2 regions of the Rhodococcus sp. NPDC058639 genome follow, and region 1 is predicted to be linked to the other one. Evidence: riboswitches for the same ligand, from Rfam matches in the RefSeq annotation. Region 1 holds a riboswitch; the other holds the start of a gene.
The links. A riboswitch is a leader RNA that binds a small molecule or an ion and turns the genes downstream of it on or off. The one in region 1 is predicted to bind S-adenosylmethionine.

Region 1 (13,525 bases):
TCCCCTATGCCGTCGACGTGCGAGGTGTCTACAAATCGTTCGGAACACTCCCCGTGCTCGAGGGGGTGGACCTGCAGGTCCGTCGGGGAGAAGTCACGGTGATCCTGGGGCCGTCGGGCTCCGGCAAGTCCACGTTGCTGCGGACCCTGAACCATCTCGAGAAGGTGGACCGGGGCACTGTCCGCATCGACGGTGAACTCATGGGCTACCGGCGTCGCGGCAACAAACTCCACGAATTGCGTACCCGCGACATCCTGCGCCAGCGGTCGAGGATCGGGTTCGTGTTCCAGAGTTTCAACCTTTTCCCGCATCTGACCGTGCTCGAAAACGTAGTCGAGGCACCGCTGTCCGCGCAGCGCCGTGACCGCGGCGAGGTGGAGGCAGAAGCACGCGGACTGCTCGATCGGGTCGGGGTGGGGGACAAGATCCACGATTTCCCCAAGCAACTGTCCGGAGGTCAGCAACAGCGCGTGGCGATCGCCCGCGCCCTCGCACTCCGGCCCGCCGTCATCCTGTTCGACGAACCCACGTCCGCGCTCGACCCCGAACTGGTCGGTGAGGTGCTCGAAGTGATCCGAGACCTCGCACGCGGTGGATCCACTCTGGTGATCGTGACCCACGAGATCGGCTTCGCACGCGAGGTTGCCGACACGGTCGTGTTCATGGATGGCGGTGTGATCGTCGAGCAGGGAACCCCCGCGGACATCCTGGATCGGCCCCGGCACGAACGCACACGGGCATTTCTGTCGAAGGTCCTCTGAACAGCCCGAACCATCGCTCCGCATTCACTCGACTGCTCATATCCCCCCCATGGAAGGTAATGATGTTCGCCTCGTCCCGCCGTCTCAGATTGCTCGCATCCACCGTCACCGCTGCAGCGGTGCTGGGTACCGCCGCCTGCAGTTCGGGCCCCGATCAGGCTGACGCCGCGACCGCTGCCGGCTACAACCTCACCGCCTACCAGAACCGCATCACGACCGACAAGGTCGACGAGATCGCCGCGAAGGTACCGCAGGCGATCCGCGACCGCGGCACCCTGATCGTGACAGGCGCCGCCGGCACCGCTCCACCGTTGCGCTTCTACGCCGACGACGACACCACGATCATCGGGTCCGAAACCGACTTCGCCTATCTGATCGGGGACGTGCTCGACCTCGATATCGAGTTGACCGCCGCCGACTGGGCGCAGAACTTCGTGCGCGTCGATTCCGGGGAGGCCGATGTGTTCATCTCCAACGTCACCGTGACGGAGGAACGCAAGGAGAAGTACGACTTCGCGACCTACCGCCTCGACAGCCTCGCTGTCGAGGTGAAGAAGGACAGCGGCATCACCTTCGACGGCGCGAAGGACATCGCCGGGCTCACGATCGGTGTCGGTTCGGGTACCAACCAGGAAGCACTGCTCGTCGAGTGGAACGAGCAGAACATCGAGGCAGGTCTTGCACCGGCCGACATCCTCTACTACCAGAACGCGGTCGACTACTACCTCGCGCTCGGCTCGGGTCGCATCGACGCATACGTCGGCCCCAACCCCACCTCCGCCTTCCACGCTCTGCAAACGGGCGAAACCGAAGTGGCAGGGACGTTCTCCGGCGCGGGGTCGGACCTCCAGGGCGAGATCGCGGTACTGACGAAGAAGGACAACGGGTTGATCCAGGCGATCAACGAGGCCCTCGACCACATCATCGAGAACGGGACGTACACGCAGGTCCTCGAGCGATGGGGTATCACCAGCGAGGCCGTGGCCGACTCACGGATCAACCCTCCGGGGTTGCCCAAGACCGCTTCCTGACTCGGAATCTGAAGGAGAGAACATGAGTCGGGCGAATTCACGGGTCGACGCCGTGGTGATCGGTGGCGGTGTCATCGGATCGAGCGCCGCATGGCGTCTCGCTGCCCGTGGCCGCTCGGTGGTCCTGCTAGAGCAGTTCGAGCAGGGCCACCGGCGGGGCGCATCGCACGGAAGTTCACGCATCTACCGGCAGGCTTACGACGGGGAGTTCTACACCGCGTTCGCCGCCTCGGCATTGCCCCTGTGGCGGCAACTCCAGGACGCGACAGGGCACGAGTTGCTCACCCTGACCGGCGCGGTCGACCACGGCTCACCGGCCACGGTCCTGTCTCGCGCCCGGGTACTGGACGCGCTGCGAATCGATGCCGAAGTCCTCGAGCCTGCCGCGGCCGAGAAACGCTGGCCCGGGATCCGATTCGATACGACGGTGGTGCATCACCCCGGTGCCGGCAGGTTGCACGCGGACCGTGCGGTCGTGGCACTCCATCGGGCGGCCGCGCTCGAGGGCGCCGACGTCCGGTTCTGCGCCACGGTGCGGGAACTGCGCCGTGTCGCCGGGTGCGTCGAAGTGATCACCGACAGCGATGTGGTACGGACGGGCCATGTCGTGATCGCCGCCGGAGCGTGGTCGTCGCGACTCCTTTCCGAGGGAGGTATCGCACCGGTCCCGGATCTTCCCCGATTGCGCACCACCCAGGAGCAACCGGCCCATTTTGCTCCCCTCGCACCCGACGATTGGCCCAGTTTCGTCCACCATCCGGGTGCGGGTCTGGTGACCGAGGGGATCTACGGCCTCGGGTCGGACGACGGAATCAAGATAGGCGAACACGGCACCGGGCCGGAAGTGGACCCCAGGACCCGTACCTTCGCACCCGATCCGGACGGCGTCCGGCGACTCGTCGAGTATGCGGAGACCTGGCTTCCAGGCGTCGACCCCGGCACCGTCGTCGCCGACACCTGCCTGTACACCACGACACCGGACAGCAACTTCGTGATCGACCGGATCGGTGATGTCACCGTCGCCGCAGGGTTTTCCGGACACGGATTCAAGTTCGCACCCGCGGTCGGAGAACTGGTGACGGGACTCGTCGACGGAACCGCCGTCTCACCGGATGTGTTCCGTGTCGGTGCCCGCGTCGGTGTGGTGGCCCGGTGAGCGATACCCGCCGCCTGCAGATACACGCAGTCTCGCAGGACGACCCTCGCGCGGCGCCACTGCTGGCCGAACTCGCGGTGGAATACAGCACTCGGTACGAACGCCCGCTCGAAGAACAGGTCGAGGCGCTGATCACGCACCCCGGCGAGGAGTTTGCCCCGCCACACGGGGCGTTGCTCGTCGTCGTCGAGGACGGGGAACCGGTCGCGGGCGGGGCATTCCGGCGATACGACGAGGACACCGCCGAACTCAAACGCATCTGGACCTCCCGGCGGCACCGCCGGCGGGGACTCGCCCGCATCGTCCTCGCAGAACTGGAAACCGAAGCGCTGCTGCGCGGGTACGCCCGGATCTATCTCACGACGGGGTGGCGCCAACCCGAAGCTGTCGGCCTCTATCTCGCCGCGGGATACACCGCCCTGTACGACGTGACCCGCCCCGCCGAGGAGATCGGCCCACACCCGTTCGAGAAATTCCTGACCCGAAAGGTGGAGTCCGCGTGAGATTCCTGCTGCTGAGCCTGATCACCCACCAACCCGACCCCGTGACCGGAGACATGCTCGGTCCCGCCGAACGACTTCGCGAAGTGGTGGATACGGCGGTGCTGGCCGAACAACTCGGGTTCGAAGGGTTCGCGGTCGGGGAACGGCACGAACACCCGTTTCTGTCGTCGTCGCCGCCGGTTGTGCTCAGCAACATCGCCGCACGCACGTCGACGCTCGAACTGTGGACCGGAGTGACCACGCTGAGTCTGCTCGATCCGGTGCGCGCGTTCGAGGATTATTCGACCCTCGACAATCTGTCCGGTGGGCGTCTGAACCTGATGATCGGCAAGGGAAACGGCACCGCACAAGCGGAGCTGTTCCACGTCACCCCCGACGATCAGTGGGACCGCAATCGCGAAGGCTACGAACTGTTCCGGCTGTTGTGGGAGAACGAGACCGCGACATGGGAGGGGCGCTTCCGACCGCCGCTCACCGATGCGGTCACAGTGCCGCGTCCACTGCAACGCCGCCTGACCATATGGCACGGCAGCGCAACGAGTCGCGATTCGGTCGATCTGGCGGCGAAGTACGGCGACCCGGTGTTCTCGGCCAACGTGACCAACCCGATCGAGCCCTATGCCGAGCTCATCGGCTATTACCGGCAGCGCTGGGCGGAGTACGGACACGATCCCGCAGCGGCGCGGGTGGGTGCAGGAACTGCGGGGCTGTACGTGACGCGGACGTCGCAGGAGGCGGTCGACCGGTTCCGCCCGTTGTTCGAACAACGGCTGCGACTCGCACGCGAGGCCGGCCAGCCGAGCGTCTTCGGCACCGTGGAGGACTTCGTCGAGCGCAGTTCCGCGCTGATCGGCAGCCCGCAGCAGGTGATCGACAAGGTGTTGCGCTATCACGAACGGCTCGGGCACGAGGTCATGCACGTCACCGCCGATCGCGGCGGCCTCACCAGCGCGGAGCAGCGTGCAAGTCTCGAACTGTTCCAGAGCGAGGTCGCGCCGGCCTTGCGTGCGGCGATCCCGGGCCGGCTCGTCGCCCGGTAGGGGTTTCGATCACGCTGAGCGTAAGCGTGTGCCACCCGCGGCGGGATGCGTAGCGTCTGCCACGACCATCCAGAGCGACCGAGAGACCCGGCTCGACGACGTCGCAGCAACCCCCTGCCTCGCAGGTGAGGGTGCTACCGCCGGGAACGATGGAGGACAGCATGAGAAATCGGCCTTCGGTGGGATCGTGGTCGCGCCGGCACGTCGACCTGTGCCGCCACAGTGGCGCACTCTGTCGCCGCCGCGCGGTCCCCGTTTCGTAAAGCATTCTCCCGCAGCACGTCTACTCCGGCCCGGCCACCTCGCATTCGCGCGGCTGCCGGCGCCGTGCCGAGATCATGGAGCCACAGGTGCCACTTTCGTCCATATCCGCTTCCCGCCGCGTCGTCGTCGCCGCCCTCACCGCGTCGGCACTTGCCGGCAGTCTGACCGCGTGCGGGTCCGATTCGTCGGCGGCCACACCCGGTGGTGGCATTCCGCAGCCCGGCGGAACACTGCGGTACGGCCTGTCGCAGGCACCCACCTGCGCGGATCCGGTCCAAGCCGGCACCAACCAGACCATCTACGTCGCACGCCAGGTGGTCGACTCGCTCACCGATCAGAACCCCGAAACCGGCGAGATCGTGCCGTGGCTCGCCGAAAGCTGGGATGCCAACGACGACGCTACGCAGTTCACTTTCCGGCTGAAGGACGGTGTTACCTTCAGCGACGGAACACCGTTCACCGCGACCTCCGTCAAGAACAATTTCGACGCGATCGTGAACAGCATCGGCGGCGTCAAGGCCCCGAGCGCCGTCGGTTACCTCGCCGGCTATACCGGCACCACCGTGGTCGACGAGCACACCGCACAGGTGAACTTCTCTGCGCCGAACGCTCCGTTTCTCCAAGCCACCGCGACACTGCAGCTCGGTCTGCTCTCCGACAAGGACGCCGCGAAGAGCGCCGAGGAGCGTTGCGCCGGAGATCTTTCCGGAACCGGACCTTTCGTGCTCGAGGACTACCAGCAGGACAAGTCCGTGACGCTCGTCAAACGTGCCGGATACTCGTGGGGATCGGAGGCATTCGCGCACGACGGCGAGGCGTATCTCGATCGCATCGAGTTCTCGATCGTTCCCGAATCCGGTGTGCGCACAGGTTCTCTCGCGTCGGGACAGCTCGATGCGATCTCGGATGCGCTGCCGCAGGACGCCCCCCAGATCGAGGCTGCCGGTGGAGGCATTCTCACCACGTCGAATCCCGGAATTCCTTTCGGGTTCCAGCCCAACGTCACTCGTGGGGTGCTCACCGATCCCGCGGTCCGCGCCGCGCTCTTGTCGGCGATCAACCGGCAGGAACTCGTCGATACCGTCCTCGGACCCGACTTCGAGCCGGCGACGAGCACACTGGCCTCGGCCACCCCCGGCTACGCCGCGCTCGACGACGTCACCTACGACCCGGACAAGACGCAGCGCATCCTCGACGAGGCCGGATGGGTCCCCGGCGCCGACGGGGTCAGGGTCAAGGACGGACAGCGGCTGAGCTTCCCCGTGCTGTTCAGCCCCGTGTTCGCGGGAAACCAGGCGATCCTCGAACTCGTCCAGCAGCAGCTTCGTGCCGTAGGCGTGGACCTGCAACTCGACCTGCAATCCATGTCGGAGCAAACCGCACGGCAGAACTCGGGTGACTACGAGTCGTCGTATTACAACAGCACCCGCGCCGATGGCGACATCTTGCGCACGGCCTTCGGGCTCGACGGACGCAACATCAACCGGCGTGGACCGATCCCGCAGCTCGACGAGGTGCTGACCGCTCAATTGACGACCACCGATCCGGTGGTGCGTGCGCAATTGATCCGGCAGGCACAGCAACTCGTGCTCGACAACGGTCTGTGGGTCCCGACGGTCGAGCTGTCACAGGCGATCGGTGTCGGCCCGAACGTGCAGGATCTTGCCTTCGAGGCGTCGGCGCGACTGCAATTCTTCGACACCTGGCTGAGCGAGTAAACCGTGGTGCGCTATCTCGTATCCCGCGTTCTGCAGGCGGTCGGTGTGTTGTGGGCTGCGTTCACCGTGTCGTTCGGTGTCCTCTATCTGCTGCCGTCCGATCCGGTGAGTATGGCCGCGTCGGGCGACAACGGCACTCCCGTCGACGCCGCGGCGATCGCCGAACTGCAGGCCAGGTACGGACTCGACCAACCCGTGTGGACGCAGTACCGGAATGCGCTGGGTAGCGCGATCCGGGGTGACTTCGGTACCTCCATCTCGACCGGACAGTCGGTGACCGACGCGATCGGCGCGGCACTTCCGAGCACGGTGGTCCTCGCTTCCACAGCGTTGACGGCCGCGGTGGTAGGGGGAACGGCGGTTGCGTTGCTCGCGACGTACACCCGCGTCGGTTGGCTGCGCAACGCGCTGCTGTCCCTGCCCCCGCTCGGTGTCGCGGTCCCGACCTTCTGGGTGGGGCTGATTCTGCTCCAGGTCTTCTCGTTCCGTCTGAAGCTTGTGCCGGCATTCGGGGATCAGAGCATCGAACATCTGATTCTGCCTGCGATCACGCTGGCATTGCCGGTCTCGGCGGTGATCGCACAGGTGCTCGCCGCGAGCCTCACCTCGACGTGGCGCCAGCCCTTCATCGAAGCGGCCCGGGCGAAAGGCGCTTCCCGCCTGCGTATCCAGCTGCGGCACGCCCTGAGACTGTCGAGCATTCCGACGTTCACGATCGCCGGCGTCCTCGTCGGGTCGCTACTTGCGGGGTCGGTGGTGGTGGAGACGGTGTTCTCGCGCGCCGGTATCGGCCGGCTGACACAGATGTCGGTGATGACGCAGGACATTCCGGTCGTGCAAGGCATCGTCGTGTTCTCCGCGGCCGTGTTCGTTCTCGTCAATCTCGCCGTGGACCTGCTGTATCCGCTGATCGACCCGCGGATCGTCGGCGCCCGCCGGCAACAGGGCGTCGCGCCGGACGTCGAGCGCGAACCCGCCGCGCACGATACCGGCTTGGAGGTGAAGGCTCTTGTCTGACACTTTGACTCGAGAAGAACTGCACACGGGTGCCTCGCCGCGGCAAGGAACACCGGTGGGTCGTCCGTCGCGGTGGCGTGCGGGTGTGGTGCAGGTGCAGCGGCACGGGGTCGTCGTGGTCTCGGCCGGCGTGCTGCTCCTCGCGGTAGGGTTCGCGCTCTTCCCGTCCGTCTTCGCCTCCGGTGACCCGCTTGTGGGGATACCCGCCGAGAAACTGGAGGGCCCGAGCCTCGCGCACTGGTTCGGCACCGACAACATCGGCCGCGACGTCTACACGCGGGTCGTGCACGGGGCGGCGCTGTCGCTCACCGCGACGCTCCTCGCCGTCGGAATCGCACTCGTCGCGGGTTCGGCGATCGGACTGCTCTCCGGGGCGGTCGGCGGCGTTCTCGACGCGGTGCTCATGCGTATCGTCGATGTGCTGCTGTCGATTCCCGCTCTCCTGCTGTCGCTCGCACTCGTCACCGCATTGGGGTTCGGAACCGTGAACGTGGCGATCGCCGTGGGCGTCGGGCTCGTCGCCAACTTCGCCCGGGTGATGCGCTCGGAGGTGCTGCGGGTGCGGCGCGCACTGTATGTCGAAGCGGCCTTCGCCTCCGGTGCACGGTGGCACTCGGTGTTGCGCCGTCACGTGCTGCGCAATTCGTACGCGCCGGTCCTTGCCCTCGCCGCAGTCGAATTCGGCATGGCCGTCCTGGCGGTCTCGTCGCTCAGCTTCCTCGGCTTCGGCGCGGTGCCGCCCACACCCGAGTGGGGGTCGCTGATTTCGGAAGGCCGCAACTATCTGGCGACCGCCTGGTGGATGACCACTCTGCCCGGCCTGGTGATCGTTGCGGTGGTGCTTGCTGCTCACCGCATCGGCCACGCCGTCGAGAAACGAGGTACCCGATGACCACTACCCGCCCTCTCCTGGAGGTCAGCGATCTGCGCGTGGTGTACGGCTCGGGGCGGGATACGGTCCCCGCCGTCGACGGAATCGACTTCTCCGTCTCTCGCGGCGAGGTCGTGGCCGTGGTGGGCGAGTCCGGATCGGGGAAATCGACCACAGCGCACGCGATTCTCGGTCTTCTGTCGGGGAGCGGCCGGGTCACCGGTGGCACGGTCACGTTCGACGGTCAGCGCCTCGACGAACTCCCCGAACGGGCATGGACACGACTTCGAGGCGCACGCATCGGCCTGGTCCCGCAGGATCCGGCCACCTCGCTCAACCCGGTCGTCCGCATCGGCGACCAGATCGCCGAAGTGCTGCGGATCCACGGCCGTGCGGATCGCCGCACCGCGAAGATCGACGCTCTGCGGATTCTGGACGAGGCCGGGCTCGACCACCCGGAACTGCGTGCCGAGCAGTACCCGCAGGATCTCTCGGGCGGGCAACGACAGCGGGTGCTCATCGGTATCGCCCTCGCATGCCGCCCCGAACTGGTCATCGCCGACGAGCCGACGAGCGCACTCGATGTCACGGTGCAGCGACGCATCCTCGACCATCTCGAGGAGCGGATCGCGGAAACCGGTTCCTCGGTTCTTCTGATCACCCACGATCTGGGTGTCGCTGCGGACCGTGCCGACCGCATCGTCGTGATGAAGGACGGACGGATCGTCGAGACCGGGCCGGCGCTCCAGGTACTCGACAACCCGCAGCACGCATACACGCGTTCGCTGATTGCTGCGGCACCGAGTTCGGCGGATGCGCCTCGTCGCGTCGGCCGGGACAACGGCAGCGATCCGATCCTGTCCGTCTCCCACGTGTCGAAAACCTTCCGCATCGGCCGGAAATCCTCGCTCGAGGCGGTGCGAGACGTGTCGTTCGATGTGCACCGCGGCCGGACGCTGTCCTTGGTGGGGGAATCAGGATCAGGGAAGTCGACCGTGGCACGGATCGCGATCCGGCTCGACACCGCAACGACGGGGACGGTCCAGCTGGACGGGCGCGACATCACCGCGCTGCGAGGCCGCGAACTGCGGGCGTTGCGCCGCCGGGTGCAGATCGTCCACCAGAACCCGTACGCGTCGCTCGACCCGAAACTGCGGATACGCGAGATCGTCGCCGAACCGCTCGACGCCTTCGGTATCGGAACCCGGGCGGAGCGTCGCACCAGAGTCGCGGAGCTTCTCGACCAGGTGGCGCTGGCGCCGTCCCACCTCGAGCGCAAACCTGCCGAGTTGTCGGGCGGGCAACGCCAGCGCGTCGCAATTGCACGAGCCCTCGCGCTGCAACCGGAACTCGTGGTGCTCGACGAACCGGTCTCCGCACTGGACGTGTCGGTTCAGGCCCAGATCCTCGACCTGCTCACCGAACTGCAGAACGAGCTCGGTGTGAGCTACCTGTTCATCTCCCACGATCTCGCCGTCGTCCGCCACATCAGCGACACCGTCGCTGTGATGCGTTCCGGCGATGTCGTCGAATGCGGCACCACCACAGACATTTTCGACAACCCACGGCACGAGTACACCAAGATGCTGCTCGACGCCATCCCAGGGAAGGTTCGTCATGCCCGATAGTTCGGAATTGCTGCTCGCCGTCGAATTCGCGGGCACCGGTCTCCACCCCGCGTCGTGGCGACGCGACGATTCGCGCGCCGAGGACCTCTTCACTGCACGGTACTGGAGCGACCTCGTCGGGAGTGCCGACAGGGCGGGTGTCGACTTCGCCTTCCTGCCCGACAACTTCGGCGTCACCTCCGCCGAGAACACCGTGCGCGGTCGCCTCGAAGCGGTCGGTATTGCTGCGCGGCTGTCCACCGCCACGTCCCGGATCGGACTGATCCCCACCGCGACCGTTACCCATACCGAACCGTTCCATGTCGCCAAGGCGATCCAGACGATCGACCACACCACTCTCGGCCGCGCCGGATGGGAGGTCGCGGTGACCCGGGGTGACGCTCCGACACGGCTGTTCGGGCGCAAAGAGGCCCAGCACGACGGGTCACTGTGGGCGGAAGCCCACGAGGCGGCCGAGGTGGCTTCCCGACTGTGGGACAGCTGGGAGGACGATGCCGAGATACGGGATGTGGAGACGGGCCGATTCGTCGACCGCGACAAGCTGCACTACATCGATTTCGAGGGTGAATACTTCTCCGTCAAGGGCCCGTCGATCACGCCGCGGTCCCCACAGGGACAGCCGCTCATCGCAGTAACGATCAGCGATGAGCACTCCTTCGACTTCGCCGCTGCGCGAGCCGATCTCGTACGGATTCGCGCGACAGATCTGCGCGCGGCGGAAGATCTCGCAGACCGCGTGCGCGCCGCCGCGAACGGCCGTCGCCTCCATGTCCTGCTCGACGTGGATCTGTTGCTCGCCGCGAGCGACGGCGACGCTACGGACGATTTCTCCCGGCTCGAGGACTGGGCCGGTGCGCACTACCGTCCGGAAACCGTGCTCCACCGGGGAACGTCCCGCGGACTCGTCGAACTGCTCGACGGGGTGCGCGGCGTGGACGGCGTCGTTCTTCGACCCCTCGCGTTGTCTTCGACCACGCAACGCCTCGTCGCCGACGTGCTGCCGGCGTTGCGGCCGGCCGCCGAACTCGTCACCGGAACCCTGCGCGAACGACTGGGTCTCGACCGGCCCGCCAACCGCTTCACTTCCGCTCACTGAAGGGCTGACATCAGTGTCCCGCAACACGATACGTAAGCAAATACACCTCGGCGCGCACTTCCCGGGGGTCAACAACACCACGGTCTGGGCCGACCCGGCGTCGAAAAGCCAGATCGATTTCGCGTCGTTCCTGCATCTCGCTCGCACCGCCGAACGCGGAAAATTCGACTTCTTCTTCCTTGCCGAGGGATTGCGATTGCGAGAGCACCGCGGCCGCATCCACGACCTCGACGTGGTGGGCCGACCGGACACGCTCACCGTGCTCGAAGCGCTGGCCGGCGCCACCACCCACCTGGGCCTGGCCGGCACGATCAACACCACGTTCAACGAGCCGTACGAACTGGCCAAGCAGTTCGCGACTCTCGATCACCTCTCGGGTGGTCGGGCCGCGTGGAATCTCGTGACGTCCTCCGATGCGTTCACGGGCGAGAACTTCCGGCGGGGCGGGTACCTCGATCACTCGCAGCGGTATGTCCGGGCGCACGAGGTGGTCGAAGCGGTCCGCACACTCTGGGACAGCTGGAGTGACCGGGCCCCGGTGATCGACCGCGCCAGTGGAGTGTTCGCATCCGACGAGGCGATCACCCCCGTCGACCTCCACACCACCCAGTTCGACATCACCGGACGCTTCGAGGTTCCGCGCAGCCCACAGGGCCATCCCGTACTGCTTCAGGCCGGGGACTCCGACGAGGGCCGCGAGTTCGGCGCCGCCCGGGCCGACGCCATCTTCAGCCGGCACGGCACCCTCGAGGAAGGGCGCGCGTTCTACACGGACGTCAAGAGTCGGCTCGCCAAGTACGGCAGGACTCACGACGACCTGAAGATTCTCCCCGCCGCGACATTCGTACTCGGGGACTCGCCCGAAGACGCGCAGGAACGTGCCCGGCACATCCGGCTGCAACAGGTCGGTCCGCAGACCGCCCTGGCGTTCCTCGAACAGATCTGGGGCAAGGACCTCTCGTCCTACGACCCCGACGGTCCGCTGCCCGATGTGGAACCGGAAGACAATGTGACCATCACCCGTGGCCGGGTGCGTCACGCCAAGGACCCGCTGGCAGTCGCGCGGGCATGGAAGGCGAAGGCGGACGCCGAAAACCTGAGCATCCGCGAACTCGTCATCGAGACCACCGCACGCCAGCAATTCGTCGGGACGCCGCAGCAGGTCGCCGACGAGATCGATCTCTACGTACAGACCGACGCGAGCGACGGCTTCATCCTCGTACCGCACCTGACACCGGGAGGACTGGACGACTTCGTCGACCAGGTCGTGCCACTTCTCCAAGAGCGCGGCAGTTTCCGCGCCGATTACGGAACCACCACCCTGCGCGGCCACCTCGGGGTAGCCGACCAGCGCACCGTCACAGAAGGAGTCCGTGCATCGTGACCACGACACTCGACCGGTTCGTCGCCGACTGGCAACAGTGGCACACCGAGCGCAACGAAAGCCTCCGTCGGCCCCTCGGCTGGCTGAGCCTGACCGCCTTGCACTGGCTCGACGGCACCCCCACCCGATTCGAGGAGGTGCCGGGACGCTGGCACGTCGCCGGCACGACCGTGGTCCGAGATCTGGACGGGGAGATCACACGGCTCGAACCTGCCGAAGGTGCTCCGGGCGCGGAAGTGGAGTTCGATCGGGGGTTCGTCGAGGTCATCCAGCGCACCGGGCGATTCGGTATCCGCATCCACGACCGCGAGGCTCCCGCCCTCAAGTCGTTCACGCACATCCCGGCGTACGACCCGGATCCGGCGTGGCGACTGACAGGACGGTTCACCCCGTTCGACGACGAGCGCGTCGTCACCACCGGAGCGGTCGTCGACGGACTCGAACACCACCACCGTGCGGCCGGCGTCGTCCGTTTCCGCCACGACGGTGCCGAACACGAACTCGTCGCCTTCGGGGACGCCGAAGGGCCGCTGCAGATCCTGTTCACCGACGCGACCAGTGGTGTCACCACCTATCCGGCTGCGAGGACTCTCCGTGCAGAACGATCCGGGAACGGCAGCGTCGTACTGGATTTCACGCGGGCTGCGAACCTGCCGTGCGCTTTCACCGACGCGGCCACGTGCCCGGTCGCGCCTCCGGAGAACCGTCTGCCGTTCGCAGTCGACGCCGGTGAACGCAACCCGCGTACCGGCGAGGCGCCGGCATGAGCGCGTCGAACCCGGTGCCGCTGTCCATCCTCGACCTCTCTCCGGTCAGCGAGGGGTCGACCGTGGCGCAGGCGCTGCGCAACAGCATCGATCTGGCGCGTCACGCCGAGGCATGGGGCTACCGGCGGTACTGGGTCGCCGAGCATCACTTCGTGGCTGTCGCGTCGTCGTCGCCGGTCGTGCTGATCGGCGCCATAGCTGCTGCGACAGAGACGATTCGGGTCGGGGCTGCCGCCGTGCAACTCGGCCACAACACAGCCGTCGGGATCGTCGAGGCGTTCGGGACGCT
Region 2 (18,492 bases), on a different contig from region 1:
ACCAGCAGCAGGGACGCGACCATGGCCAAGGCAAGCAAACCGGCGACGATCATGGAGCCGGTACTGCGCCACGGACGACGATTCCTGTTCTCTCGTCCCGGGGAAACCATACTTACCAGACTACGTGTCTTCCCAGGTCGGAACAGCGATGCCCGCCGGTCGCAGCGAAATCCGTTCGGCGGCACGGATCGTCCCGCCGCAGCGGTCGTCAGGTCGCCGGCTGGCTCGGATCTTCGGGGTCCTCCGGTGCCTTGCAACAGTATTCGAGCCACAGCGCAGCAGCCACAAGAGCCACACCGGCAACTGCCCCGACGACTGCGCCGGACGTGTCCTCCATCGCGGCGCGGACTTCGGCGCGCTCCGGCAGAAGGAAGAGCAGGAACCCGGCCCATACGCCCGTACTGGCCGCGCCGACGAGCGCGGACGCCTTCGCCAGGGCGACGGAACGCGCAACCGTGATCGGGTGGATCCGGCCGGGGCCCTCCCCGATCTCGTGCTTACCGACCCGCGAGCGGATGACGAACGCGAGGACCACCTCGATCACCGCCGCCACGTACAGCGACGCTCCGGCGTAGACCGGGATGGCCGGCAGGGAGCCGTACAGCGTGCGCACGAGCAACCAGGTGATGACCGCCGCCAGCACGGCCAGCGCGAGCAGATCGCGAACCCGGGTCGGTTTCATCGTTCCTGTTCCCCCACGCCGGTGCCGGTCAAGTTCAGATCGGTGCGGTGCACGCCGTCACGCTCCGCCGCCTCGAGTCGGTCGAGCCAGTCGTCGGCACGTCGGGTCTCCCCTTCTGCGGTGAGCACCGCGTCGGGTTCCACATCGAGCCACGGCACGAGCACGAATGCCCGCCGGTGTGCCCGCGGGTGCGGGAGCGTCAACTCGGGATCGTCGCTGAGCACCTCTCCGTCGCCCGCGTCGCACGACACGACGTCGACGTCGAGGCTGCGCGGACCCCACCGCTCGAGGCGTACCCGCTCGGCCGCCGCCTCGCATTCGCGGCCGAACCGCAACCAGTCGTCCGGCCCGAAAGCGGCGTCCTCCGCGACGATCACCGCATTGAGAAAGTCCTGTTGCTCGACCCCGCCCCAGGGCGCCGTCGAATACACCGCGGATACGGCCACGGCACGCCGTCCCAGCGCCTCGACCACCGAGCGCAGGTGCGCCGCGCGGTCGCCGATGTTGGACCCGATCGACAGCACGGCCCGGCTCACGACGCGCTCCGGGTCCGATCGACCACCACGGCGACGTCCGAGAACGTCAGCGGAATCGGCGCCGACGGCTTGTGGAGCGTGACTTCTACGCGCGACACCCGGGGGTCGGCGAGCACGCCGTCGGCGATCTCCCCGGCCACCGTCTCGATGAGGTCGCGTCCCGGGCCGGCGATGACGGCGGCGGCGGCTTCGGCGAGTTCACCGTAGTGCAGCGTGTCGGCGAGATCGTCGCTCGCCGCAGCCGGCGCGAGGTCGAGCCACGCCACGATGTCGACGAGAAAATCCTGTCCGTCACGCTTCTCGTGATCGAACACTCCGTGGTTGCCGCGGACCCGTAGTCCCCGCAGTTCGATCCGGTCGCTCATACATGCATCCTCTCCGCGCCGCCGTGCTGCCATGCCCGAACCACCGCGAGCGCGTCACGCGAGGCCTGCACGTCGTGCACGCGTACTCCCCACGCACCGTGGGTCGCAGCGAGCGCCGACACCACGGCTGTCGCGACTTCACGACCCGCAGGCGGACGCACGGCACCGTCGGGTGACGCGAGTAAGGATCCGAGGAAGCGCTTGCGGGAGGCACCGATCAGCACGGGAAAACCGAGCGCGTTGAGCTCGGGCAGTCCGTGGAGGAGTTGCCAGTTGTGGTCCGGTTGCTTCACGAATCCGAGTCCGGGGTCGAGAACGATCTTCGACGGGTCGACGCCCGCGGCCACGGCGACGTCGACCTGGGTGAGCAGCTCGTCGCGCACCTCGGTCACCACGTCGTCGTAATGCGCGGACCCACCCGCGTGCACGAACTCGCCGGTGGGACGCCAGTGCATGATGATCCACGGCACGCCCGCCGACGCCACCACCGACGCCATGTCGCTGTCGGCGCGCCCGCCGGACACATCATTGACTATCGTCACGCCCGCGGTGATCGCGGCCTCCGCGACCGACGCGCGCATCGTGTCGACACTCGTACGGATGCCTTCCGCCGTGAGAGCCTCGATGACCGGCGTGACTCGATCCGCCTCGACCTGCGGATCGATGCGCATCGCACCGGGACGTGTCGATTCGCCTCCGACGTCGACGATGTCGACACCGAGGTCACGGAGTTCGAGTCCGCGTGCGATGGCCGAGTCACGGTCGAGATAGCGTCCGCCGTCCGAAAACGAATCGCTGGTCACGTTGAGTACGCCCATCACGATCGGCCGCTGTTCGGCCTGGAACACGCTCACCGGCGCAGGATGAGGTCCAGGGCCTCGGCGCGCGACGCCGAACTCGTCTGGAGCAATCCACGTACAGCCGACGTGGTCGTGCTCGCCCCGGGCTTCCGGATGCCGCGCATCGCCATGCAGAGATGTTCGGCCTCCACGACCACGATCACTCCGCGCGGCTCGAGCTTGCGCACCAGTGCGTCGGCGATCTGACTGGTGAGGCGCTCCTGTACCTGCGGGCGCTTCGCGTAGAGGTCGACTACGCGTGCGAGCTTCGACAGACCCGTGACGCGACCGGTCGGGCCGGGAATGTAGCCGACGTGCGCGACACCGTGGAAGGAGACCAGGTGGTGTTCACACGTCGAGTACATCGGGATGTCGCGCACCAGCACGAGTTCCCGGTGTCCTTCGTCGAAGGTGGTGTTGAGAACCTCGTCGGGGTTGGTGAACAGGCCCGCGAACACCTCACGATATGCCCGTGCAACGCGCGCCGGGGTGTCGCGCAGACCTTCTCGTTCAGGATCCTCGCCGACGGCGATGAGCAGTTCCCGCACGGCCGCCTCTGCACGTGGCTGGTCGAAAACCCGCCCCGCCTCCACACTCAGCGTCTGCGACACCACGTCGTCGTCGTCCATACCGGAACCCGCTGCCGTACCCACGTGATCAACCGACACCCGCCAGTCCTCCACTCTTGAAGTTGCTCGTCGTCTCAACGCTGGCCGGACGGCCCTTCCCACGGCTGCGTGGGTGGCGGTTCGGGGGTCGGATGTCCCTCGTCCCGTTGTTCATCGGAGTCGTCGGATCCCGTGCGGGTCCAATCGGGGTAACCGCCCCGGAAGGTTCCGCGCTCGTCTTGCTGTTCCTCCGGCGGCCAGCCCGGTGCCGACCAACCGGCGGGAGCGCCGTAGTCGGGCCGGGTCGCGTGCCGGGGTCCACCCGGGTACGGCGCCGGCGGGAATCCGGGCAGCGGCTCGGACGCCGGGATCGGCTGAGGCTGGCCGTACCCGTTTCCGGGAGCCGACGGCTGGTACTGCGGCTGCGCCGGCTGAGCGCCGGGATACTGCGGCTGGGCGCCTGGGTACTGCGGCTGGGCGCCCGGGTACTGCGGCTGCGCCGGCTGGGGCGCACCCGGGTACTGCGGCTGACGGTCGTCGCCGTGCTGCGGCCTGCCGTTGGGCGCGTGCGGGTCAGGCTGGTTCTGCGGCTGCGGCGGCTTCGTCAGGCTCGGCGGCTCCGCCGGCCACGGCTCGCCACGTTCTTCTGCGAGTTCGCGCGGCGTCTTGATCGGCGGCTTTTCGGACGGGATGCGATCACCGAAATCGTTGAACGCGGTGATCCGCGGGCGCTTCCGGACATCGGCGAGGATCCGCTCGAGATCCTTACGGGTGAGCGTCTCGTGTTCGAGCAGCTCGCCGGCGAGCACGTCGAGAATGTCGCGGTACTCGTTGAGAATCGACCACGCCTCGGTGTGTGCCGCCTCGATCAGGTTGCGCACCTCTTCGTCGATCTCCCGCGCCACCTCGTGCGAGTAGTCGGTCTGCGTCCCCATCGACCGGCCGAGGAACGGGTCGCCCTGCTCCTGCCCGTAGTGGACGGCGCCGAGCTTCGCGCTCATGCCGTACTCGGTGACCATCGCGCGCGCGATCTTCGTCGCCTGGTCGATGTCGGACGAGGCGCCTGTCGTGGGCTCGCGGAAGATGAGTTCTTCGGCTGCGCGGCCACCCATCGCCATGACCAGGCGGGCGATCATCTCGGACCGCGTCATCAGGCCCTTGTCGTCCTCGGGCACGGTCATCGCATGCCCGCCCGTGCGACCACGCGCGAGGATCGTGACCTTGTACACCGGCTCGATGTCGGGCATGGCCCACGCAGCGAGTGTGTGACCACCCTCGTGATAGGCCGTGATCTTCTTCTCGTATTCGCTGATGATGCGGCTCTTGCGGCGCGGCCCACCGATCACGCGGTCGACGGCTTCCTCGAGCGTCGCCTCGGTGATGACCGTGCCGTTCTCGCGAGCGGTCAGCAGCGCCGCCTCGTTGACGACATTCGCCAGGTCGGCACCGGACATGCCCACGGTGCGCTTGGCGAGACCGCCGAGGTCGGCGTTCGGGTCGATGGGCTTGCCCTTGGAATGCACCGCGAGGATTGCGCGACGACCGGCCAGGTCGGGGTTGCCGACCGGAATCTGCCGGTCGAAGCGTCCCGGGCGCAGCAACGCGGGGTCGAGGATGTCGGGCCGGTTGGTGGCCGCCATCACGATGATGCCGGAGCGGTCACCGAACCCGTCCATCTCGACGAGGAGCTGGTTGAGGGTCTGTTCGCGCTCGTCGTGGCCACCGCCGAGACCTGCACCGCGCTGCCGGCCGACGGCGTCGATCTCGTCGACGAAGATGATGCAGGGTGCGTTCTGCTTCGCCTGCTCGAACAGGTCGCGCACGCGAGACGCACCGACGCCGACGAACATCTCGACGAAGTCCGAACCGGAAATCGTGAAGAACGGCACTCCGGCTTCGCCGGCGACAGCGCGCGCCAGCAGGGTCTTACCCGTACCGGGAGGGCCGTACAGCAGAACGCCCTTCGGAATCTTGGCGCCGAGCGCCTGATACCGGCTCGGGTTCTGGAGGAAGTCCTTGATCTCGTAAAGCTCTTCGACCGCTTCGTTCGCGCCTGCGACGTCACTGAACGTGGTCTTCGGCATGTCCTTGGTCAACTGCTTGGCACGAGATTTGCCGAAGCCCATCATCCCGCCGCGGCCACCGCCCTGCATCCGGCTCATGACGAGGAAGAACACCACCAGCAGGATGGCCATCGGTATGACGAACAGCAGGATCGACGTCAGCCAGCTCTCCTGGGTGACCTGCGTGTTGTACTTCGGCACGCCGGAATCACCGACCAGATCGAAGATCTGCTCCGATGCCGACGCGGGGTACTTCGCGATGATCTCGGTGCTGCCCTCGGTCGCATCGTCGCCGTTGTTCAGCCACAACCGGAGCTGCTGCTCACGGTCGTCGATGCGCGCCTCGCTGACGTTCTTCGCCTCGAGCTGCGAGATCGCGACAGACGTGTCCACCTTCGTGAAGCCGCGCGTGTCGTCGCCGAAGTAGCTGAAGGCGTAGATGACCAACAGGATGCCGGCGACAATCGCCAGATTACGGAACACTGTCTTGCGGTTCATACAGGTTCGGCCCGGCCGGCCGGTCCTTTCGATAGTGACGTCATCGGTGTCGTGTCGAGGGCGCTACACCCGGTACGGTCGCGGTTTCGCGAGCAGTGACCAACCAGGCACCGCAAGGTTACCGCGTGACGACGAACCGCCGCCGAGTCGCAGCAGGTCGTTCGAAGTCACAACGAACCGGCGGCGTCCCTTGTTCCCACCCGCGGCGAGCTGCGTGCGGCTCATCTGGGGCGTCTGCACTCCCACCGCGGTGCTAGCTGCTGTAGACCTTCGGGTGGAGAGTGCCGATGTAGGGCAGGTCCCGGTACCGCTCGTTGTAGTCGAGTCCGTACCCGACGACGAACTCGTTGGGGATGTCGAAGCCGACGTCGTTGACCTCGACGTCGATCTTCTGGGCGTCGGGCTTGCGCAACAGGGTGACGACCTCGAGCGACGCCGGGTTGCGCGTCGACAGGTTGCGGATCAGCCACGACAGCGTCAGCCCCGAGTCGATGATGTCCTCGACGATCAGGACGTTGCGGCCGGCGATGTCCTTGTCGAGGTCCTTGAGAATCCGGACCACACCGGAGGACGAGGTCGAGGAACCGTACGAGCTCACCGCCATGAATTCCATCTGGGCCGGGATCGGCAGGGCTCGGGCGAAGTCGGTCATGAAGAAGATCGCGCCTTTGAGTACACCGATGAGCAGGAGGTCACCCTCCGGAGCGCCCTCGGGGTATCGCTCCGCAATCGAGGCCGCCAGTTCGGCCGTCCGCTCTGCGATCTGCTCCTCGGAGATCAGCACCGAGGCAATGTCACCTTCGTACACCGGGTTCTACCCACCTTCCGTCAGTCGTCCGCGCACCGCTGCTGGTCGACGAACTCCATACTCAGCCTGCCACGCCGACGCAGCACCACCAACCTGGTCCCTGCTCCCGGCCCCCGGCCCACCGCGACGGCCCCCTGCCCGTGCCAGAGGACCACCAGATCGTCGATTGCGCGCAGCGACTTGTCGTTCGGCGCAGGTGCACCGCGTCCGAGCAGCCACAAGCGAACCGCCCGGCGGCGGACCGCAGCGGGCGCGTCGGTGAGCACCGTCACATCGAGTGAGCAGTCGTCCTCGGGCTCGCGGCGGGTCGCGGCACGGGTCAGCAGGTCCGCAGCCGCTTCGTCGAGCGCCTCCCCGTCGTCCCGAAGTTGCGCGGCGGTACGCGCGAGCGCCGCGGCGACTCCGCCATCGAGAATCTCCTCGAGCATCGGGAGGGCCTCCGTCCGCAAACGGACGCGAGTGAATCGCGGGTCCGCGTTGTGGGGATCCTCGTACGGGAGGTAACCCAGTTCGCCGCATGCGCGCCGGGTGACGCTTCTCCGCACGCCGAGCAAGGGTCTCCCCCACGGGGCGTCGAACGGCGCCATCCCGCAGATCGAGCGAAGCCCCGAACCGCGGCCGAGACCGAGGAGCACCGTCTCGGCTTGGTCGTCGAGGGTGTGGCCGAGCAGGACCGGCATTCCGCCGCGCGCATCGTCGAGCGCCCGGTACCGGGCGGTTCGAGCAGCGGCCTCGAGCCCTCCGGGGCCGGTCACCTCTACCGCTACCACCCGGACGGAGGCGCACCCGCGCGCACGCGCGAAATCTGCGGCGCGCGCGGCGATGTCCGACGAGCCCTCCTGCAAACGATGATCGACGACGACGGCGTGCACCTCGGCGGCCTCGGCCACGGCCGCCGCTGTCAACGCTGCGGAGTCGGCGCCACCGGACAGCGCGACGGCTACCGCGCGCACATCGTGTGTGGACAGCCAGGCACGCACTGCCAGCCGGACCTCGTGGATGGCGGGCAGTTCGGGCAGCAGCGGAGCGGGCGGCACGGTCAGCCCAGCACCCGTGCGATCCAGGCGTCCGGGTGGTCGATCTCCGTGAGAGTCGGGAGCGCGTCGGGGCCGGACCACACCGCGTTGAACTGCGTCATGCCGACCTTCGCGACGACGGCGTCGACGAACCTCTTGCCGTGCACGTACTGCGCCATCTTCGCGTCCACGCCGAGAACGACGCGGATCACGCGGTGGATCGGGTTGCCGCTGCGCCGGCGCCGGCTGTCGAACGCACGGCGGATCCGTGCCACCGACGGAACGACGGACGGTCCCACCCCGTCCATGACGTGATCGGCGTGGCCTTCGAGCAGCGTTCCGAGCGCCAGCATCCGATCGAGCGATTCGCGTTGGGGTTCCGCCTGCGTGGCACGCAGCAATCCGACCATGCCGCGTTGCGACATCGGCTTGTCGCCGGGAGTGCGCAGATCGCGGGCGGCGGCCACGAACCTGCTCACGACCTCGCCGATCGGTTCGTCGACCGCTGCCGTGAGTTCGGCGGTGGACTCGCGCATGAGGTCCGCCATCCAGGGAGCCTGCTCGAACTGCACACGGTGGGTGACCTCGTGCAGACACACCCACAGGCGGAAGTCCGAGGTCGGCACCTTCAGTGCGCGCTCGACGGCGACGACGTTGGGTGCGACGAGCAGCAGGGTGCGCGAGAACGGGTCGTACTGGCCGAGGACGGCCGACGCGAGGTACGCGAGCATCGCGCCTGCCTGCGCGCCCGCGGGCTTACCGAGCCAGCGTCCGCTCCGGTCGGACCCGGTGAGGTCCGCCATCGACTCCGCCGCGGCACGCACCCAGTCGGGACGATCCACGACGCGCGCGGGCGGCGACACCGTTCCGTCACCCATCCCGGTCTGCTCGCGCACCGGGCCTTCGGCGCGCTCGGCCGCCGCGTACAGCTCCTCGATGGCGGCGTCACGGGTATACCCCGACATCGCGGGGCCGGAGCGCGCGAGCCGGGCACCGACACCCGCCGCGAACTCCCAGTCGATCGCGTCGCCGAGGCCCCGCTCCTGCTCGCTCATCGGCAGCCGCATCCCCGGAGTACGGCCGCGACATCGTCCAGCGCGGGTCGTGCTTCGTTGGGGAACCGGTCGTTCGACATGAGTGCGAACGTCAATACCCGCCCATCGACGTCCACGACGTATCCCGTAAGCCCGCTCACAAGACTCAGTGTGCCCGTTTTCGCGCGCACCCACCCGGCTCCGGCACGCGCAGTGGTGCCGTAGCGGTCGCTGAGGGTGCCGGTGGCACCCGCGACCGGCAGGTAATCGAGCATCGGACGCAGGGCCGGAGCGTCCGGGCCGGCGGCGCGCGCGACGATCGAGTCGAGGACCCGCGCCGGGATGCGGTTGTCGAGGGAGAGGCCGCTGAGGTCCTCGAGCGTGACCCCGGAAGTGTCGATCCCGGCGCCCTGAAGAGTGCGGGTCACAGCTTGGACGGCACCGGTGAACGTGGGCGCGCTACCCGAGGAGATCGCGATTTCCCGTCCGATGGTTTCGGCGAGCACGTTGTCGGAGTGCTGCACCATCTGTTCCAGTCGTGTCCGCAGGGGTGCGGACTGAACCGATGCCATGGGCGCTGTGCCCGGCGAGGCCGTCCCGATCGTGACCTTCTCGGGATCGGCGCCGAGTGCGGCGGCGAGCGCTCGCCCGGCGTCCAGCGCAGGAGTAGCCGAACGCGGTGACTCGTCTTCGAGCGGCCGCAAGCGTCCCCCGTCGAGCATCACCGGTTCGATGGGTGCGACGAACCCGTCACCGACGTCCGTGGCGTCCCATCCGACCGCAAGCGGGTCTCCGCTGAAGATCCCGACATCGACGACCACGGTGTCGACGACGGCTCCGCTGCGCTGGATCTGCTGCGCGAGATCGGCGATGCGGGGACCGCCGGGGTAGAAACCGTCTTCGCCGACGGGCTGAGCGGTGAGGGTGGGGTCGCCACCCGCGACGAGGACGATCTCGCCGGGACGGGAGCCCTCGACCACCCGCGTGGTGATGCGGTGATCGCTGGGCAGGCCGAGCAACGCCGCCGCGGTGGTGAGGATCTTCGTCGTGGATGCGGGGGTCATCGGCCGGTCGGGCTCCTGGGACCACAGGACGGTCCCGGTGGCCGCGTCGGTGACCGATCCGGTGAACGATCCGAGCGCCGGGTTCTTCACGGCTGCGTCGAGCGCGGCGGCCAGGGCTGCGGGGACCGGAGCCGGGGCATCGTCCGCCACCGGCGCGACCGCGAGGTCCGCGATGACCGGTGCGGGAGCGGGCGCGATCGTGGCGCTCGCAGTGGTGCGCACGTCGTAGACGGCAAATGCGCCGCCCACGACGAGTGCGAGAAAACCGGCTGCCCAGATACCGAACAGGATCCGGATGTTCCGGCGCCGACGTGTGACCAACGAACCCTGCTTCTTGATCTTTTCCTGCCCCGCCAACACGCCTCCGCTGTGTCCTGCACACTCGCGCCCTGGTGGCCGCCTTCGTGGTCCGGTACCTGCGTCGTCCAGACTAGCGCCGCGCCCGTTATCCTTTCTCCGGACCATCACCGCAGATACGGATGTCGTATCGGCGAGCGAAAACACCGACGAAGTGAGGCAAGCGCGTGGAGTTCGAGGTCACCATCGAGATCCCCAAGGGGCAGCGGAACAAGTACGAGGTCGATCACGAGACCGGCCGCGTCAAGCTCGACCGCTACCTCTACACCGCGTTCGGGTACCCCGCCGACTACGGGTACATCGAGAACACTCTCGGTGAAGACGGCGATCCGCTCGACTGCCTCGTACTGCTCCCCGAGTCGGTGTACCCCGGCGTCATCGTCGACGCCCGCCCGGTCGGCATGTTCAAGATGGTCGACGAGGCCGGTGGCGACGACAAGGTTCTCGCGGTCCCCGCAGGTGACCCGCGGTGGGATCACATCCAGGACATCGGCGACGTGCCGCAGTTCGAGCTCGACGCGATCAAGCACTTCTTCGTGCACTACAAGGATCTCGAGCCGGGCAAGCATGTCGAAGCCGCGGACTGGACGGGCCGCGCCGACGCCGAGGCCGAGGTCACTGCCTCCATCGCGCGCTTGAAGGACAACGGCGGCCACTGAGCCTGCCGCAGAACACCAGAGTGTCCTGCGACGACGAATCTCCCGGATGATCCACGGATCGGCCGGGAGATTCGTCCTTTCGGGGGTGTGCCGGGATACCGGCCGTCGTCACTGTCCCTTGAACTCGGGCGCGCGCTTCTCGAAGATCGCCTTGATCGCCTCGCCGAGATCCTCTGAGGGCAGGAACGCCGCGTTCCATGCCGCGACGTAGCGAAGGCTGTCGTCGACCTGCGCCGAGCGACTGTGATCGAGGACGTCCTTGATCCCGTGCACGACCAGCGGCGGGTTCGCCGCAATCTCCGCAGCCGTCCGGTGGGCCGCGGCGAGGACTTCGTCGGCGTCGGCGAAGACGTCGTTGACCAGACCGATCTTCTCGGCGCGCGCAGCGTCGATGTCCTTACCGGTGAGGGCGAGTTCCCGGACGTGCCCGTCACCGATGATGTACGGCAGGCGCGCAAGGGTGCCGACATCCGCGACCATGCCCACCTTCACTTCGCGGACGCTGAACTTGGCATCGGCACTCGCGTAGCGGATGTCGGCCGCGGTGATGAGGTCGACACCGCCGCCGATGCACCAGCCCTGGATCGCCGCGACGACCGGCTTGCGGCAGTCGGCGACGGCCGTGATGGCGGCCTGCATGCGCTTGACCATCCCGTGGAAATCGGTGCGCGCCTTCGCGCGGGCACCGTCTGCGAGGACCGCCGCGAGGTCACCACCCATCGCGACGAGGTCGAGGCCGAACGTGAAGTGTTTGCCCGCGCCGGCCAGCACGACGGCACGCACGTCCGGATCTGCGTCGAGTTGGGCGAACAGGACGGGCAGCTCGGACCACAGGTCCGGGCCCATCGCGTTGCCTTTGCCGGGGCCGATAAGCGTCACCTGGGCGACGTGGTCCTTGTGCTCGACGGTGAACGCTTTCCAACTGGTGTGATCGGTCATTACTCGAGAGTAATGTCCTTCGTCGGCGAGCACTGCCACCGCCCCGAAACTACTCGGGCGTTTCGCGTATTCGTCCCCGATGATCAGGTCCTACTCTTGACTCATGAGCAGGTTCTGGCACCCGAACGTGGCCCGTGTCGCCGACACGCTCATCGCTCGTGGACACCACGGGCTCATCACCCGGCAACCCGACTCCGTGACCACTGCGGAACAGGCCGCGGCGGCGGTGGGAGCCGACTTGGGCGCCATCGTGAAGTCACTGGTGTTCCTTCTCGACGACGAACCGATCCTGCTCCTGGTGTCGGGCGCACACCGGGTCGCACTCGACCGCACCGGCGAGCGCCTCGGTGGCACCCTGGTGCCGGCACCCCGCTCGGTGGTCGTCGAGGTCACCGGCCAGCCTGTCGGTGGCGTCGCCCCGCTCGGACATCCCACCAACCTTCCGACCTACATCGATCTGTCACTGAAGGACCACGCCGAACTGTGGGCGGCGGGTGGATGCGCGAACACGTTGTTTCGAACCACGTACCCCGAACTGATGCGCGTCACGGCGGGAATCGACGTGGACGTGGACTGAAGGGGTATCGCTCGGCTACCACCCGAAGTGCGACGCGCGGTACACTTCGACTCATGACCGACCGAGCGTGGAGCCGCAGGCACGTCGACCTGTGCCGCACCCGCTCGAGCCTGTGTGCACGCTGAGATACGCACCAGCCCTCCTCCTTTCCCGGCAACCGCGATCGTCACCCGCGGCATATGCGTCACGTGGCGCGCCGATATCCATTCTCCGAGCGGAGTCTTCGATGACCACCGACCACCTCGAACGCGCAAGCAGCACCGCGTCAGTCGACGAGCCGGAACTTGTTCTGATCGTGCAAGTTTCGGACACGGGAGCTGTCAACCCCGGCGACCTCGCGGCACTCGCCGACGCGCTCCGCGAAACAGCGACCGGCCTTCTTCCCGGCGCACGCACACACACGCTCCTCAGCCCGGGGCCCGCACCGCTCGTGGTGGACCTGCCCGCTCGCGGTCTGGTGCTCGACGGCAGCCGAGTAGAACTGAGCCACACCGAGTTCGAGATATTTTCCTATCTCGTCGATCGCCCTCGCACAGCGGTTCCCCGCTCGACTCTGCGCACCCTCGGTGCCGGCTACATCGATCCCGAACGCGGTAACCGGAGCGTCGATGTGCACGTCTCCCGGATCCGGTCGAAACTCGGCAGGTTCGGCGACATCATCACCACTGTCCGAGGAGCCGGGTACCGCTTCGACCCCGATGCGCGCGTCCAGATCGTCACGCCTCTCCACCGGCGAAGCGCCTAGAGCACAAACGAAGGGGCAGGAGAAATCTCCTGCCCCTTCGTTGGTCTCGGTGTCCGGCTACGACGCGCGTGCCGCGGGACCTACCCCCTCACCGAACCGTCGCAGAACCTCCACAACAGTCGGTGACACCGTCAGCAGTCCGCGGGCTTCGAGCCACGGGAGCGTGCCGTCGACGAGATGTTCGACAGTGAACGGTACGGGTACGGGAATGAGCGTGACGCCGTCCGCCACCCCGACGGAGTGGACGTCGGCGATGAGGCTCGCAAGCCCCTCGGGAGTCCCCACATACGACAGCGTGCCCGGTTCCCGGCGGGCGGTCGTCCCCTCAATGCGGGCGTGCCGGCGCGCAGCACGTGCATCGGGATCGACGAGCACCTCGAGATCGACGAGCACTGTCACCGCGTCGGGGTCACGGCCCTCCGAGGCGGCCTCGCTGCGGATCCGATCGCGAATCTTCCCCGCTTCCCGCAGGTCTGCGGCGCGAACGCGAATCACGTTGCCGGACGGTGCGGCCGGATCGAGTGGCGGTTCGCCCGGACGGCCCACGGTGAGATCGGCCCAGTAATCGGGCCCGGACCGCCCGGACAGTTCGACCGCCACGCGCAGCAACCGCTGCGCAGAATCCGGGTAGGCAGAATCGTTGTACGACATGAGTGACCTCTCGTAATCTGCCGTGAGTGGCAGCAGCTGAAGAAAAGCGTGCGGAGAGAACTCAGGCCGGACAGGTGCCGGAGGCCGTGCGGCACAGGTCGACATGCCGACGGCACCAGTGCGCCGTGGTTGTCGCCTCCGAGATCATGCGATTACCCTACCGAGCCCGTGGGGAATTGTCGACCGTGACGATCGCCGTCAGATGCATTGCGGCGCACCCTCTCCCGACTGCGCGAGTCCGGGCCGGGTTTCCGGTGCCGGGCTCCACACGCCGTCGGTCTTCGCGTGCGTCCACGAAGGTCCTTGCGCAACCAGAGTGCGCAGCGCGGCGAGAAGCCGGTCCACGTCTGCCGACGAGCTACCCAACCCCAGCGACGCGCGCACCGCCCCACCCGGGCGTCCCACGCGGGCGAGCAACGGGTGCGCGCAGAAACGCCCGTCGCGCACTCCGATTCCGTGCTCGGCCGAAAGGTACGACGCCACCTCACCCGGTTCGTATCCGTCCACGGTGAAGGTCACGATGCCGACGCAGTCTTGCGAGTCGTCCCACAACTTCAGGATTTCGACGCCCTCGACGCCACTCAGTCCGTCGACGAGCAGGCGGCACAGTTCTTCCTCGTGCCGCGCCGCGGCCTCGGTGTCGAATCCGCCGAGGGTGTCGCATGCCGCGGCCAGCGCGGCAACCCCGAGTACGTTCGGTGTCCCGGCCTCGTGTCGCGCAGGGGCACAAGCCCATTCGGCACCGTCGAGGCTCACCTCGCGCACCGCGCCGCCACCGGCGAGGTACGGCTCGGCGGTGTCGAGCCAGTCGCGGCGTCCCACGAGCACTCCGGCGCCGAACGGGGCGTAGAGCTTGTGACCGGAGAAGGCGAGGTAATCGATTCCGTCGGCAGTGAGATCCACGCTGCGGTGGGGCACCAACTGTGCACCGTCGACGAGAATCCGCGCACCGCACGAATGAGCCAGGGCGGCGAGCTCGGAGATCGGCAGCACTTCACCGGTGACGTTGGAGGCACCCGTGACGGCGAGCAGCGCGGCCGGCGCCCGGTTCAGCTCCTCCGCGATACGCTGCACGGTCTCCGCAATCGAGTCGGCTGCCACGACAACCCGGGAGTTCTTCCACGGCAGCAGATTCGCGTGGTGCTCGATATCGAGCACCACGACGTCGCCGGGCACCGCGCCCGCCAGCAGGTTCAGCGAATCGGTGGTGTTGCGGGTGAAGACGACAACCTGATCGGTGTCGGCACCGACGAAGCGTGCCACCGACTCTCGCGAGTCCTCGTAGCTCGCGGTGCTCACGCGCGAGGCGTATCCGGCGCCGCGGTGGACGCTCGCGTAGTACGGCAGCAACTCGGCGATGCGTTCGGTGACGGTGGCGAGTGCAGGTGCACTCGCCGCGTAATCGAAGTTGGCGTAGGTGCAGGTGCCACCCTGCACGAGCGGCACCTGCACGTCACACCCGGAGACGTGTGCGAACGGCGCGATGCAGGCGGGGGCAGATACAGCAGTCATGACAAAATCCCTCGTCGATCCAGGGACCCGTCGGTAATCGCCACGACGAAGGAAAACGATCGCCGGCGGAGTCCGCGCTTGCCGTGTCCGGTATTGGAATCACAGCCAGGTCGTCACCCGGAGCACCCCACCGCGGCGGAGGGTTGCCGACCAGCAAGCCGGGGCTTGATGCTGGTACTCATGACCTGCCGAAGAGGATTGCAGTCGGGCGGTCTCGTGTCAAACCGGATGCGGTGCACCGACCGTGACGCTGCGGACGAAAGCCGCGGACCTGCCGAAATACCGCCTCGGGTTCGGCCGGGGCGCGACACACCCGGGGCGGTGGCGCGCCCCGACGTTCACCTCGTGTCCACTTGAACGTGAGATAACCGGAGCACCATCGAGTAGAAGGACGCCGCGGACTTGCCTGCCCCACTCCCCGCTGAACCCCGCAGCTCTGTGATCCCCGCAGAGTTTCTTCGCGCGTCGCACGCACCGCCACCCCGCACCCTCGTCGACATCCTGCGCGCGACCGCCGAGGCGCATCCCGACGCACCGGCGATCGACGACGGCACCAGCGTCATCGGCTACGCGGAACTGGTCGAGAAGGTCAGGGTGGGCGCGTACACCCTCCTCGACGCCGGCGTCGGAGCGGGTGATCGTGTCGGAATTCGGATGACCTCGGGCAGAGCCGAGCTGTATGTCACCATCCTGGCGATTCTGGCCGCGGGCGCGGCCTACGTTCCCGTGGACGCCGACGACCCGGACGAACGCGCCGACCTGGTGTTCTCCGAGGCCCGGGTCACCGCCGTCGTCACCGACGACGGCATCGGTCCCGGCACCGCCCCCGTACGGGCCGACCCGCCGCTGCGCGGTCCACGGCTCGACGACGATGCGTGGATCATCTTCACGTCGGGCTCGACCGGCACCCCGAAGGGTGTGGCGGTGACCCACCTCAACGCGGCCGCGCTCGTCGACGCCGAAGCACGATTGTTCTGCCGAGACGCCCCGATCGGGCCGGGAGACCGGGTACTGGCCGGCTTGTCGGTCGCATTCGACGCCTCGTGTGAGGAGATGTGGCTCGCGTGGCGCCACGGCGCGTGCCTGGTGCCCGCTCCGCGCTCACTGGTCCGGTCCGGTATGGACCTCGGACCCTGGCTGATCTCCCGTGACATCAGCGTCGTCTCCACCGTGCCGACCCTCGCCGCGATGTGGCCGGCCGAATCTCTCGAAGCGGTGCGGCTGCTCATTTTCGGCGGCGAGTCGTGCCCGCCGGACCTCGTCGAACGGCTTGCTGTTCCGGGACGAGAGTTGTGGAACACCTACGGTCCGACGGAAGCCACCGTCGTCGCGTGCGCCTCACTCATGGACGGCTCCGGTCCGGTCCGCATCGGGCTGCCCCTCGACGGCTGGGATCTCGCTGTCGTCGACGCCGAGGGCAACCCCGTCGCCGAGGGAGAAACCGGTGAACTCGTCATCGGCGGTGTGGGGCTGGCGCGATATCTGGACCCGGCGAAGGATGCCGAAAAGTACGCACCCATGCCGAGTCTCGGGTGGTCGCGCGCCTACCGCAGCGGTGACCTCGTCGTGCTCGACCGGCAAGGACTGCTGTTCCAGGGCCGTGCCGACGATCAGGTCAAGATCGGCGGACGCCGCATCGAACTCGGTGAGGTCGACAATGCCTTGCAGAACCTTCCCGGCGTCGCCGGCGGCGCCTGCGCCGTCCGCACGACGGCGACGGGACACTCGGTTCTCGTCGGCTACCTCGCCTCGACGGACCCCGACTTCGATCTCGCGGCCGCCCACGACCTCCTGTCGGAGCAGCTTCCTGCCGCCCTCGTCCCCCGGCTCGCCCGCGTCGACGAACTCCCCACGCGAACATCGGGGAAAGTGGACCGCAACGCCTTGCCGTGGCCGCTCCCCGGTGCAGACGCCGACTCGATCGATGCCCTCGGTCTCGACCCCACCGCCGCGTGGCTCGCCGGGTTGTGGACCGACATCCTCGGCGCTCCCATCGACGGCCTGGACGACGACTTCTTCGAACTCGGCGGGGGTTCGCTCGCCGCCGCCCAGCTCGTGACCGCCATTCGTGCCCGCTACCCGGAAATGACCGTCGCACAGCTGTACGACCGGCCGCGCCTCGGATCCCTCGCCGTCTACCTGGACGAACTGGCTCCGACGACCGCTGCCACGCACCGGGTGGTCGCTCCGGTGTCCCGTCGCGCACAGTTCGCGCAGATCGTCGCGACCGTGCCGCTCATGACGCTCACCGGGCTGCAGTGGGTTGTCTGGCTCGCGATCCTCAACAACGTCGTCAGCCTGGTCGTCGACGTGCCGTGGACGGTCACCCTGTCGTGGTGGTGGACCGCCCTCGGTGCCGCCCTGTTCCTGACCCCTCCCGGGCGCATGGCGATTGCCGTCGTGGCGGCGCGGCTGTTGCTCCGCAATGTGGTTCCCGGAAGTTACCCGCGGGGCGGCTCGGTGCACCTGCGGCTGTGGGCGGCGCTGCGCCTGTCCGACGCCGTCGGAGCAACGAATATTTCGGGCGCCCCGTGGATGCGGAACTACGCTCGGGCGCTGGGAGCGAAGGTGGGACGAGATGTCGATCTGCACAGCCTTCCCCCGATCACCGGATTCCTCGAACTCGGCGACGGCTGCTCGATCGAACCCGAGGTCGATCTGTCGGGTCACTGGGTCGACGGCGACCTCGTCCACATCGGCACCATTCGGGTAGGTGCCGGCGCGGCGGTCGGTGCCCGCTCGTTCCTTGCCCCCGGTGCTCGCATCGGCAAGAACTCCGAAGTCGAGGCCGGCTCCGCGGTGTTCGGGCGCGTGAAGTCCGGGCAGCACTGGGCTGGATCGCCGGCCAAGAAAATCGGCAAGGCCGACCGTCCCTGGCCCGCCGAGGCACCGCCCCGCGGAGCCCGCTGGATTCCGGTGTACGCCTTGACCTCCCTCCTCCTCGGTGGCCTGCCGATCGCGTCGATCGCGGCAGGTGTCGCGCTACTCGTGTGGGGGGTGCGCAACACCGCGACCATTGCGGACGCCGTTCCCCGGTCCCTCGCGATGCTTCCGGTCGCGGCGCTGCTGACCATGTTCGTCTTCGCACTCACCACGCTGATCGCCGTGCGGCTGTTGTCGATTCGCATGACGGAGGGCTGGCATCCGGTCCGGAGCCGCGTCGGCTGGCAGGTGTGGGCCACCGAGCGCCTGATGGATTCGTCGCGCACCTTCCTCTTCCCGCTGTACGCCTCGATGCTCACCCCGGGCTGGCTGCGGCTCCTCGGCGCCGATATCGGCAAGGACGTCGAGGCGTCGACGGTGCTCATGGTGCCCAAGTTCACGAAGGTCGCCGACGGAGCCTTCCTGGCCGACGACACGATGGTCGCGTCGTACGAACTCGGGGGCGGCTGGCTCTACATCTCGCACGCCAAGGTCGGGAAGCGGGCGTTCCTCGGCAATTCCGGTATGGCGGCGCCCGGCCGTCGTGTCCCGAAGCATGGTCTCGTCGCGGTCCTCTCGGCCGCACCGGAGAAAGCGAAATCGGGGTCGTCCTGGCT

Region 2: it holds a riboswitch for S-adenosylmethionine, as region 1 does, so the genes downstream of both, ACFWU2_RS02965 (aminotransferase class V-fold PLP-dependent enzyme) here and ACFWU2_RS10945 (putative leader peptide) in region 1, are expected to answer to the same signal.

Annotation. Positions count from the first base shown of each region.
Region 1 is NZ_JBHXRF010000005.1:1,076-14,600, reverse strand. Features, by position in the region: gene ACFWU2_RS10970 (amino acid ABC transporter ATP-binding protein) at 1-761, shown strand, start outside; gene ACFWU2_RS10965 (ABC transporter substrate-binding protein) at 824-1,792, shown strand; gene ACFWU2_RS10960 (FAD-dependent oxidoreductase) at 1,815-2,948, shown strand; gene ACFWU2_RS10955 (GNAT family N-acetyltransferase) at 2,945-3,451, shown strand; gene ACFWU2_RS10950 (LLM class flavin-dependent oxidoreductase) at 3,448-4,491, shown strand; SAM riboswitch class I at 4,554-4,647, shown strand; gene ACFWU2_RS10945 (putative leader peptide) at 4,641-4,754, shown strand; gene ACFWU2_RS10940 (ABC transporter substrate-binding protein) at 4,830-6,473, shown strand; gene ACFWU2_RS10935 (ABC transporter permease) at 6,477-7,490, shown strand; gene ACFWU2_RS10930 (ABC transporter permease) at 7,483-8,382, shown strand; gene ACFWU2_RS10925 (dipeptide ABC transporter ATP-binding protein) at 8,379-9,989, shown strand; gene ACFWU2_RS10920 (LLM class flavin-dependent oxidoreductase) at 9,979-11,085, shown strand; gene ACFWU2_RS10915 (NtaA/DmoA family FMN-dependent monooxygenase) at 11,099-12,469, shown strand; gene ACFWU2_RS10910 (DUF1684 domain-containing protein) at 12,466-13,236, shown strand; gene ACFWU2_RS10905 (LLM class flavin-dependent oxidoreductase) at 13,233-13,525, shown strand, end outside.
Region 2 is NZ_JBHXRF010000002.1:2,859-21,350, reverse strand. Features, by position in the region: gene ACFWU2_RS03045 (DUF6779 domain-containing protein) at 1-110, opposite strand, end outside; gene ACFWU2_RS03040 (DUF3180 domain-containing protein) at 209-682, opposite strand; gene folK (2-amino-4-hydroxy-6-hydroxymethyldihydropteridine diphosphokinase) at 679-1,218, opposite strand; gene folB (dihydroneopterin aldolase) at 1,215-1,583, opposite strand; gene folP (dihydropteroate synthase) at 1,580-2,401, opposite strand; gene folE (GTP cyclohydrolase I FolE) at 2,434-3,051, opposite strand; gene ftsH (ATP-dependent zinc metalloprotease FtsH) at 3,126-5,591, opposite strand; gene hpt (hypoxanthine phosphoribosyltransferase) at 5,845-6,399, opposite strand; gene tilS (tRNA lysidine(34) synthetase TilS) at 6,420-7,463, opposite strand; gene ACFWU2_RS03000 (zinc-dependent metalloprotease) at 7,439-8,470, opposite strand; gene dacB (D-alanyl-D-alanine carboxypeptidase/D-alanyl-D-alanine-endopeptidase) at 8,467-9,873, opposite strand; gene ACFWU2_RS02990 (inorganic diphosphatase) at 10,038-10,529, shown strand; gene ACFWU2_RS02985 (crotonase/enoyl-CoA hydratase family protein) at 10,638-11,468, opposite strand; gene ACFWU2_RS02980 (YbaK/EbsC family protein) at 11,572-12,045, shown strand; gene ACFWU2_RS02975 (winged helix-turn-helix domain-containing protein) at 12,272-12,790, shown strand; gene ACFWU2_RS02970 (hypothetical protein) at 12,848-13,441, opposite strand; gene ACFWU2_RS02965 (aminotransferase class V-fold PLP-dependent enzyme) at 13,640-14,953, opposite strand; SAM riboswitch class IV at 15,023-15,139, opposite strand; gene ACFWU2_RS02960 (Pls/PosA family non-ribosomal peptide synthetase) at 15,356-18,492, shown strand, end outside.